3 regions of the Pseudacidobacterium ailaaui genome follow, and region 1 is predicted to be linked to each of the others. Evidence: riboswitches for the same ligand, from Rfam matches in the RefSeq annotation. Region 1 holds a riboswitch; each other region holds the start of a gene.
What was found. A riboswitch is a leader RNA that binds a small molecule or an ion and turns the genes downstream of it on or off. The one in region 1 is predicted to bind cobalamin.
Positions count from the first base shown of each region.

Region 2: linked by a shared signal. The riboswitch ahead of N655_RS0115710 (ribonucleoside-diphosphate reductase subunit alpha) and the one ahead of N655_RS20915 (TonB-dependent receptor plug domain-containing protein) in region 1 are both predicted to bind cobalamin.
Region 3: linked by a shared signal. The riboswitch ahead of metE (5-methyltetrahydropteroyltriglutamate--homocysteine S-methyltransferase) and the one ahead of N655_RS20915 (TonB-dependent receptor plug domain-containing protein) in region 1 are both predicted to bind cobalamin.

Region 1 is NZ_JIAL01000001.1:2,350,908-2,354,113, forward strand. Features, by position in the region: gene N655_RS18385 (mechanosensitive ion channel family protein) at 1-195, shown strand, start outside; gene coaD (pantetheine-phosphate adenylyltransferase) at 228-719, opposite strand; tRNA gene N655_RS0110485 (tRNA-Arg) at 807-883, shown strand; gene N655_RS0110490 (tetratricopeptide repeat protein) at 893-1,588, opposite strand; cobalamin riboswitch at 1,739-1,909, shown strand; gene N655_RS20915 (TonB-dependent receptor plug domain-containing protein) at 1,934-3,139, shown strand; gene N655_RS20920 (TonB-dependent receptor domain-containing protein) at 3,136-3,206, shown strand, end outside.
Region 2 is NZ_JIAL01000001.1:3,518,264-3,521,469, reverse strand. Features, by position in the region: gene N655_RS0115720 (Na+/H+ antiporter) at 1-1,101, shown strand, start outside; cobalamin riboswitch at 1,181-1,383, shown strand; gene N655_RS0115710 (ribonucleoside-diphosphate reductase subunit alpha) at 1,471-3,206, shown strand, end outside.
Region 3 is NZ_JIAL01000001.1:3,326,460-3,329,665, forward strand. Features, by position in the region: gene metE (5-methyltetrahydropteroyltriglutamate--homocysteine S-methyltransferase) at 1-1,641, opposite strand, end outside; cobalamin riboswitch at 1,738-1,938, opposite strand; gene N655_RS0114890 (riboflavin synthase) at 1,987-2,652, opposite strand; gene ribD (bifunctional diaminohydroxyphosphoribosylaminopyrimidine deaminase/5-amino-6-(5-phosphoribosylamino)uracil reductase RibD) at 2,637-3,206, opposite strand, start outside.

The DNA.
Region 1 (3,206 bases):
GCCATGCGTGAGACCCAGCGCCGCATCCGCATTGCTCTGGAAAAGAACGGGCTGTTACCGGGAGACCCGCTGCGTGTTTACGGGAGCGGGGTGGCCGGGCAGCTCCAGCACAGGCCTGAGGCTGCGGTTGCGGTGGCCGACCCCACGACGGCAAAGGCGAATGAGGTGAATCCGTTTACCGGGGAAGGAATGTAGGTCTGTCGAGAAGGAGCGGGGCTGCGCCGATGTCAGTGGCCGTTGGGGACGCGGGCCTTGAGCCGTTCGATGACGAATTGAGGGACCAGTCCCTCGATGGACCCGCCGAGGGTAAAGACCTCCTTGACTAGGCGGGAGCTGACGAAGGAGTACTTGCCATCGGGCATGAGAAAGACCGTTTCAAGGTCGGGGGCGAGACGGCGGTTCATGAGGGCCATCTGTAGCTCGTATTCGTAATCGCTGATGGCGCGAATGCCGCGCATGACGGCCTGAGCATGTTGTTCGCGGACGAAGTCTACCAGCAGACCGTCGAAGGTCGCAACGGAGACATTTTGAAAGCCGGAAAGCGCCTGCGAGAGCATCTCGACGCGCTCTTCGACAGAAAACAGGGGATTTTTTCCGGAGTTGCGAAGGATCGCGACGACCAGATGGTCAAAGATTTTGGTCCCTCGCGCAATCAGGTCGAGGTGGCCGTTGGTCACTGGATCAAAGCTGCCCGGATAGATGGCCTTTACAGTATTCACGCCAAAGGCATTGTATCGCGTGAAGAGGACCAGGAGCAGGGCCCAGCGGAAGAGGAGCGGCCGAAGCAGGTTAAAATAAGTTGCAGTGGCCCCGTAGCTCAGGTGGATAGAGCAGCAGTTTCCTAAACTGCGTGTCGGAAGTTCGAATCTTCCCGGGGTCACCAGCTCTACAGTTAAGGCGCAGGCGTCTTGAGAGCATGAGGACTGATGGCCAGCGCTTTCTTCTCTGTCTGCTGTGCGGCGATCCCATTTCCCGTAAGTTTCTGCGCCACTGCCAGCGATACGAGCGCCCTGGGATTGGCCAGCGGCATCTGCGATACCCGCGCGGCCACTTCCTCAAGCTCAAGTTTTGCCGCGACATCCGAGGGATTGCTTTGCACGGTGTGCGCCAGTTGCTGCATTTGTGTGACGGCGTCGATTTTGCTCTTGAGAGCCAGGGCCGCGGGCTGGCGGGGATCCATCTGTAACGCCCGGGCGAGGTTCTGCTGTGCAGGCCCTTCCTGGCCGAGGGCATACTGGGCGCTGGCCACAGCCGTCAGGGTTGCCGCATTGCCAGGCCGAGAGGCCAGCTGGGCGGTGATCTGCGCGAGGCGGCTGCGTGCGGCCTGGTCGGCAGGGTTGGCGGCGACCTGCTGGAGCTGGTTGTTCAGTGTGACGGTCAGATGGTTGTACTGGATGGACTGGACGCTGGGCCATCCAATCATGGCGAGCGAGAGGATGAAGAGCGGGACCAGAATGGCGGAAATCTTACCGCGCACGAGTCCGGCAACCAGTCCGATCAGCAGGACCAGGAACAGAAGAATGCCGCCAACGAGCAGCACAACCTCAAACGGATACAAACCTTGGGTGAAGGCGGCGAAGCTGGTCATGCATGGATGGTGCGCGAGACCAAGAGTGCGTTACGCGCACAAAGCGGTGGTTTTTGACATTGCTTTCCGTGTCACGAATAATCATAGTTTCCGGCACAGGAAGGAACGGAAGCAGACAGGGACGGACGTCCGTGTCTTTGCTGTCTCTGTGACGGAAGAAACGCATGAGGTGTTCGGGAAGGCGGTGAGAATCCGCCACTGCCCCGCAACTGTAAGCGCGTAGCGCAAGCTGGCGCCATGCCTTCAGCCACTGGTTTGGCCGGGAAGGCGGCATGGCAGGACGCGCAGAGTCAGGAGACCGGCCTCAGGCGCACAAAACCCAGTTCCGAGGGGAACGGAGGAAAGATGCGAGAACTTCTGCGGCGCCGCCGCTTTGTTTTTCTATGGATTTGTATTTTGCTTGCCGTATCTCCCATACGCGCCGTGGTGGTGCATGGGCGTGTGACAGACCCGTTGGGCGCCGGGATTGCCAATGCCGACGTTGCCCTGGTCTATAACGGCAAGGTCATTGTAGCGGGCAAGACCGAAAGCGACGGCAGCTATTCTCTTTCCACATCATCGAGCGGCAGGTTTTATGTGCTGGCCAGCGGGAGCTCGTTTCGTCAGCTTGCCACGCAGAGCTTTTACGGTGGTGCTCTGGATGTAGTGGATCAGGAGATTGTGCTTGAGCCGGAGTGGGTGCGCCAGTCTGTGGTGGTCACGGCCACGGGAACACCGCTGCCGCAGGCGCAGGTGAGTGCATCGGTCACCGGGCTGAGCAAGACCGAATTTCTGAATCGGGCAGACATGGTGGATGTGCTGCGCCAGGTGGCCGGGATCAACGTTGTGCAGCAGGGGCAGCGCGGCGGGCTGACAAGCATCTTTATCCGAGGCGGAAATTCGGACGCCAACAAGGTGTTGCTGGACGGCGCCCCGATGGAAGACATTGGCGGACGCTTTGATTTTTCCACGCTCTCATCAACGGGAGTGGAGAAGGCGGAGGCATACCGTGGACCGAACAGCGTGCTGTATGGTTCCGACGCTGCAGCCGGTGTGGTTGCATTTACAACGCCGCGCGGCTCAACGCCATTCCCCTCGCTGATGTATGAGGGAGATGCGGGGAACTTCGGGACCTACCGCAATGAGGTCCAGCTGGGCGGCACGCACGGCGCGCTGGATTACTATGGCGGATTCAGCGACCTGCAGACGAAAAATGCGATTCCGCAGGACGAGTATCACAATCTTGTGGAGACGGCGAACCTGGGATGGGCCTGGTCTTCAGCCACGACGGTGCGCGGGACATTCCGCAACGCGGACATTGCGACGGGGCTGCCGGGGGCCTATGAGTTTTATCGGATTGCCAATGATGGAAAGCAATCGGACCAGGACATTTATGCGACGGGGAGCATCGACCATACATTTTCTGACCGTCTGCATGGGCTGGTGCGATATGGCCTGGCGCGCAAGCGGGAAGAGGACACGCAATGGTCTCCGACCGGGATCTATGAGCCGGACATGGGGGTGTATCTGGGGCTGCCGGTGACCATCCGGGGGCCAACGGATATACGGTGAGTGGACAGGCAATTCTGAATTATGCCGGCACGTATCCGGTGACTTCAGAGCTGGTGTCCAACCGGGA
Region 2 (3,206 bases), 1.2 Mb from region 1:
GGCATTATCACTAGCGGGCATGTGCCTTCTCTTCTCAGCGCTCTTGGTCAGCTCTTGCTCCTTTCTAGCGGTGGCGTCATCATCGGCCTCGCAATTGCATGGGTCCACTCACGGTTGATCTATCGCATTGAGGCTGCGCAGATTGAGTTGACCATGACTCTTATGGTTCCGTATGTTGCCTACCTGGCCGCGGAACGTCTGCATACCTCCGGTGTCATGGCGACTGTAGCCTGCGGATTGTATCTGGGGCATCACCGCACGCGGCTGCTTTCCCTCGGCGCCCGCCTCGAATCTCCGGCCGTGTGGAATACGGTTGAATTTATTCTGAACGGGCTGGTTTTTCTTCTGTTAGGTCTTCAAATCTCCTCCGTGTTGGCGGGGATTGAACATATGGGGACGGGCAAGCTCATCGCGGGTGGCATCATGGTCAGCATCATTGTGGTGGCGCTTCGCTTCCTTTGGGTCTTTCCTGGTGCCTGGATCGCGCAGAAGATCCGGAAGCATTTTTCCGGAAGGGAAACGGAGATAGAAAACCGTCAGGTGTTTCTTATCGCCTGGGGAGGAATGCGCGGCGTGATTGCATTGGCTGCTGCACTCTCACTTCCGGAATCACTCCCGGATGGGGCCGCATTTCCAGCGCGTAACATCATCATCTTTTTTACCTTCTGTGTCATTCTTGTTACGCTCGTTGGTCAGGGCCTGACTTTTCCCTGGATCATTCGCAACCTTGGTTTGGCCCAGAGTGGACAAAAACCCAATTTGGAAGAACAGATGGCGCTTCGGACCATGATTCAGCGGGCCATCAGTTATCTTCAGGCACAAAGAGAAAAGGATATTGCAAACAAGGAAGTGTACGAAGCGGTGGAGCGCGCGTACAAGCGTCGGATGGCGCTTCTGAAAAATCCTGAAGAAGGAACAAAAGAAGAGTTTTACGCTCAGGCCAACCGCTATCTTGAAGTTGCCCGTGAGGCCAGAAACATTGAGCGTATGGCCGCAGGAGAATTGCTTGCTACCAACCAGATCAACGATCTGGTCTACCAGCAGCTTATCCTCGACATTGATTTGCAGGACGCCCGCTATTCTGCGAAGTTTGCCTCCTGAAGCGTTGGCGCTCTGGATCGGAAAGATATGCAATCATACCGCAGTATCTTGCGTTGATTTCCACAGTCTACACAGGATATAGTTGGTCTACCTTTGCGGTGCTGGATGGATCTTCATCCGGCTGAAAAGGGAATCCGGTGCAAATCCGGAGCTGCCCCGCAGCGGTAAGCAGGAACGAAAGCCTCATTCAGACGCACTGGTTTGGCTCCAAGCCGGGAAGCGGAGGCAAGTAGGAAGGACAAGCCTGCAAGCCCGAAGACCTGCCGCAGAGAGACACTCATGCGCCTCCGAGGGGAGTGCCGGGTGATGATGGTCTCTTTCCGTCATTTTCCTGTCCAGTCTCACCTCTCAGGCGGAAAGGAAATTTCCGTGCCTGAATTGCAGACAACACTTGCTGAGATCGCACCAGACTTTCCACAGCCTGAGCCTGCACCACAGATGCAGGTGCGCAAGCGCAACGGTTCACTTGAACCTGTCGATGTGAACAAGATCGTGCGTGCCGTGCAGCGATGCTGCCATGGTCTGACGCACGTGGACCCGATGCGCGTCGCCAGCCGCACAATAGGGGGGCTTTACAACGGTGCTACCACACGGGAGCTCGATGCAATCTCGATTCAAACCGCGGCTTCGCTGATTGCTGAAGAGCCGGAGTATTCCAGGCTCGCGGCGCGCTTGCTGCTTTCCACCATTGTGAAAGAAGTTTCTGGCCAGAACATTTACTCGTTTTCGCAATCCATTGAGATGGGCCATCAGGAAGCTCTGATTGGCCGCGCCACCTATGATTTTGTTGTTCAGAACGCGCGGAAGCTTAACCATGCAGTGGATGAGGAGTTTTCTGATCGATTTGAATACTTTGGTCTGCGCACTGTGTATGACCGCTATTTGCTGCGGCATCCCATTACGCGCAAGGTAATAGAAACGCCGCAGTATTTCTTTATGCGTGTCTCCTGCGGACTGGCAGTTACGGTAAATGAGGCCATAGATTTTTATCGCCTGATGGCTACGCACGATTACATGCCCAGTTCGCCGACCCTCTTCAATTCCGGCACCCGTCACGCACAGATGTCCTCCTGTTATCTCATAGATTCCCCGCAAGACTCGCTTGAGGCCATCTATGACACCTACAAGCAGGTGGCGATGCTCTCAAAGTTTTCCGGGGGCATCGGTCTGGCTTTCCATCGCGTGCGCTCAGAAGGATCTTTGATCCGTGCGACGAATGGTCTCTCCAATGGCATCGTTCCCTGGTTGCACACGCTCGATGCATCTGTGTCTGCGGTCAATCAGGGAGGAAAGCGTAAAGGTGCTTGCTGTGTTTATCTGGAGCCCTGGCATGCTGACATTGAACAATTTCTGGAACTTCGCGACAACACGGGCGACCATGCGCGCCGCACGTACAACCTGAACCTGGCGAATTGGATACCAGACCTTTTTATGCGTCGCGTGGAGACAGATGGGGTCTGGTCGCTGTTTGATCCTAAAGTTGTCCCTCATTTTCCCGACCTTTATGGTGAAGCCTTTGAAGCTGCTTATGAGGAAGCTGAGGCGCAGAAGCTTTATACAAAGCAGATAAAGGCCCGCGACCTTTATGCACGCATGATGCGCACGCTTGCCGAAACCGGCAATGGCTGGATGACCTTCAAGGACACAACGAACCTGAAATGCAATCAGACGGGAAGGCCGGAAAACGTCGTGCATCTCTCAAATTTGTGCACAGAAATCACCGAAGTCACCTCTTCGGCAGAAACTGCTGTCTGCAATTTGGGATCAATCAATCTTGCCCGACACGTTGTAAACGGAAGCTTTGATTTTGAAAAACTTGCGCGTACCGTACGCGCAGCGATTCCGATGCTCGACCGCGTGATTGACATTAACTACTACCCCGTGGAAAAAGCAGCGTCTGCCAATCACCGCTGGCGTCCTGTCGGGCTTGGTATCATGGGGCTGCAGGACGTCTTTTTCCAGCTTGGCCTGCCGTTTGATTCGCCAGAAGCATCTGCTCTTTCTTCGCAAATTCAGGAAGAAATTTACTTTCATGCCCTCAGTGCCTCCTGCCATCTGGCGGAAAAGCAAGGCCCGCATCCGGCCTTCAGCGAGACCCGTGCTGC
Region 3 (3,206 bases), 980 kb from region 1:
CATTCCCTTCATCGGTTTCTGTGTCATGGACTGGGCCTTGCTGCTCCAGCACACAGTCATAGGCGCTGGGCGAAACACGTCTCCATAGATGATGGGGGGCTTGACGCAGCGTGATCCGTAGCTCTGCACCCATCCGTTTGCGGTAAATGCAAAGCCGGCCAGTTGCTCGCCAAAGTATTCGACCATGTCATTGCGCTCAAATTCACCATGAACCAGCACGTCCAGACCGATTTCTTCCTGCACACGGATGCAAGCGGCCATCTCCTGCTCCAGATAGGCATGGTACTCGGCCGTGGCCATTTCGCCTTTACGCCACTTTGCCCGGGCCTTGCGTATCTCTGTGGTCTGCGGAAAAGAACCGATGGTCGTGGTTGGAAACAGGGGCAAGCGCAATGTGGCGCGCTGCTTCTCCCTGCGTTCCGGGTAAGGCGCGCTGCGGCGGAAATCCTTCCGTTGCAACGATGCGGCAGCTTCCCGCACAGCCGGAACACAGGCCGAGGCGGCCCTTCCCCGTTCCTGAAGAATGCGATGGCGATCGGCAAAGGCCGCAGGAAAGCTCTTTGGTCCACCGGCAATCCACCGGACCTCTTCCAGCTTCTGCAGGGCAAAACTCAGCCACGGCTTCAGGCCTTCCGGCAGACTGTCTTCGCCACGGACGTCTACAGGTACGTGCAGCAGTGAACAGGACGGCGCAATCACAACCCTGTCTTCGCCGACGGCCCGCGCGGCGCGCTCAGCCAGCGCATGCGCTTTGTCTAGGTCGCAGGCCCAGATATTGCGTCCATCCACGCAGCCCAGACCCAGTATCTGCTGTGGCCGGAGTGCCTGCAAAGCGGCATCCAGTTGCTGTGGCGCCCGTACAAGGTCCAGATGCACTCCAGACACGGGCAAGGAGAACGCGAGATCGAGATTCTCTCCCAATCCTTCAAAATACGTGGTGAGCATTATCTTTAGCGGGACCTTCGCCAGACGCTCATAAGCCATGCCGTAGGCCCTTCGATAGGGGACAGGCAGGTCCGTCGCCAAGTGCGGCTCATCTATCTGTACCCATTCCACCCCTGCTTTATACAAAGAATGCAGGAGAGCATGGTAACTTTCCAGCAGAGCAGGAAGCAGATTCAAGGGGTCTGTTCCATCCACGGACTTCCCCAGCAATAAAAGCGATATGGGCCCAAGCAAAACGGGCCGAGAATGGACCCCAAGGTCTTCGGCGTTTTTGATTTCGTCCAGAATTTTTCCGGGATTGGTCTTGAAGGAAAGATTGCGCGACCATTCAGGGACCAGATAGTGATAGTTTGTATCGAACCATTTTGTCATCTCCATCGGAGACTGATGCTGGCTGTTGCGGGCCATCTCAAAATAGCGCTGTAAGGTGACTTCGTCGTTGCCGAAGCGCTCCGGCGTGGCACCCAGGGACACAAGCATGTCCAGCACATGGTCATACAAGGAAAAATCATTGGATGGAATGAAGTGGATACCGGCCTGCTTCTGGGCAAGCCAGCGATCGCGCTTCAATGCATGAGCAGTAGCCAGCAGTGCATCTTCGCCGCTCTTACCCTGCCAATATGATTCAAGAGCAAACTTGAGTTCACGACGCGCACCGATGCGCGGATATCCGAGATTCGCGGTTTTCAGAGACATGAGAAGTGGTTCCTTTGCAAATCAAATTGGAACCATCTGCGCGCAGGGACCAGTATCAGTGGCCCATTCCCCGAGGCCAGCCGACAAGTATGCGCACGCGATGGCGCTGCGCAGGCCGGTATTCGGACTCTGGGCCTTCTACTGGGCGCCGCTTCCCATTCATCGCTGAACAGTGCGTGGTTGACAGCCAACCGTGCGCTTTTCGCTCCCATCACCGCTGCGGGACAGTGCCGGAATTGCACCGGCTTCCCGTTTAACAGGGCCAAAGGGCCCTGCACCTGCACGTCTTGAGTCTACACTGCGCAGCGGCCATTGGTGAGAAGAGAGAGAGATGTTGTGTGTCCTTCAATATCCGTTGGCAATCAGGTATTCCAATGTCAACTCAGAAGCGGCCGTCTTTTGCCGGCGCTCCTGCTCAAAAAACTTCAACATGACGTCAGCCTCCAGATTTACCGGATCTCCAGGTTTGAGCGTATGCAGATTGGTATGCGCATACGTGTGCGGAATGATCGCAATGGTCACCGTGCTGCCATCAAATTTTGCAACGGTAAGGCTGATGCCCTCGATCGCAATTGATCCCTTTTCGACAATATATCGCGCCACGCTGTCTGGTACCGAAACCCGCAGCCACCAGTCTGTTACGGACAGATCCGCAGCGGACGAAACAGGCTCCAGAGAGAGCAGGGTGCCAGTCGCATCCACATGCCCCTGCACCACATGTCCACCCAATGGAGTGCCTGCCGGGGTGGGGAGTTCAAGATTTACCACTGATCCCGGCTTCAGTCTTGCAAGCGAAGTCCGCGCCACAGTTTCCTCTGCCAGATCAGCATAAAAAACCGGAGGATCTGCCGAAATATCCAGCGCGGTGAGGCAGACCCCGCTGACGGCCACAGAATCCCCTTCCCGCAGCTTTTCGGCCACTTTTGGTGCGGAAACCGCAATGCGTCTGGTACCTGCGCGGTCTTCCAGGCTGAGGACCTTTCCGGTAGCTTCAATCAGTCCGGTAAACATACTTTCTCCTGCTTCCAAGGGTCGTGCAGATATGCTTCCAACAGTACATCCTGTTCGATTGTCTTTGAGCAGATGCGCTGCGGCTCCTTGAGGACACTCGCCTCTCCGGAAAAAAGGGGGACTCCGTGTTCGCCGAGGAGCACTGGAGCATAAAACAAACTGAGCTTGTCCACGATCTGCGCTTTCATCGCAGCACTGTTCAGATGCGCCCCACATTCCAGCATCACGTTAAGCACATTGCTGTGAGCCAATCTGTGCACCACCAACTTCAGTGGGACGCGACCGTCCTGTCCGGAAAGCTGTTCCACGCGGATGCCGCGGGCGTCCAGCTCGCGTAATTTCTCTGCGGGGGCGCGTTCCGTGCAGAAGACCATCACATCATCTTTGGCTGTCTGCACCAGCCTGCAATCGAGAGGCAAGCGCAACGATGAGTCAAGCACCACCCGCAGCAATGGCCGGCGGCGCGGCAGACCACTGCGATCTGTAAGCAAAGGGTCGTCAGTCAGGACCGTGCCGATCCCGGTCAGAACGGCGTCTGAGGCATGGCGCATTTC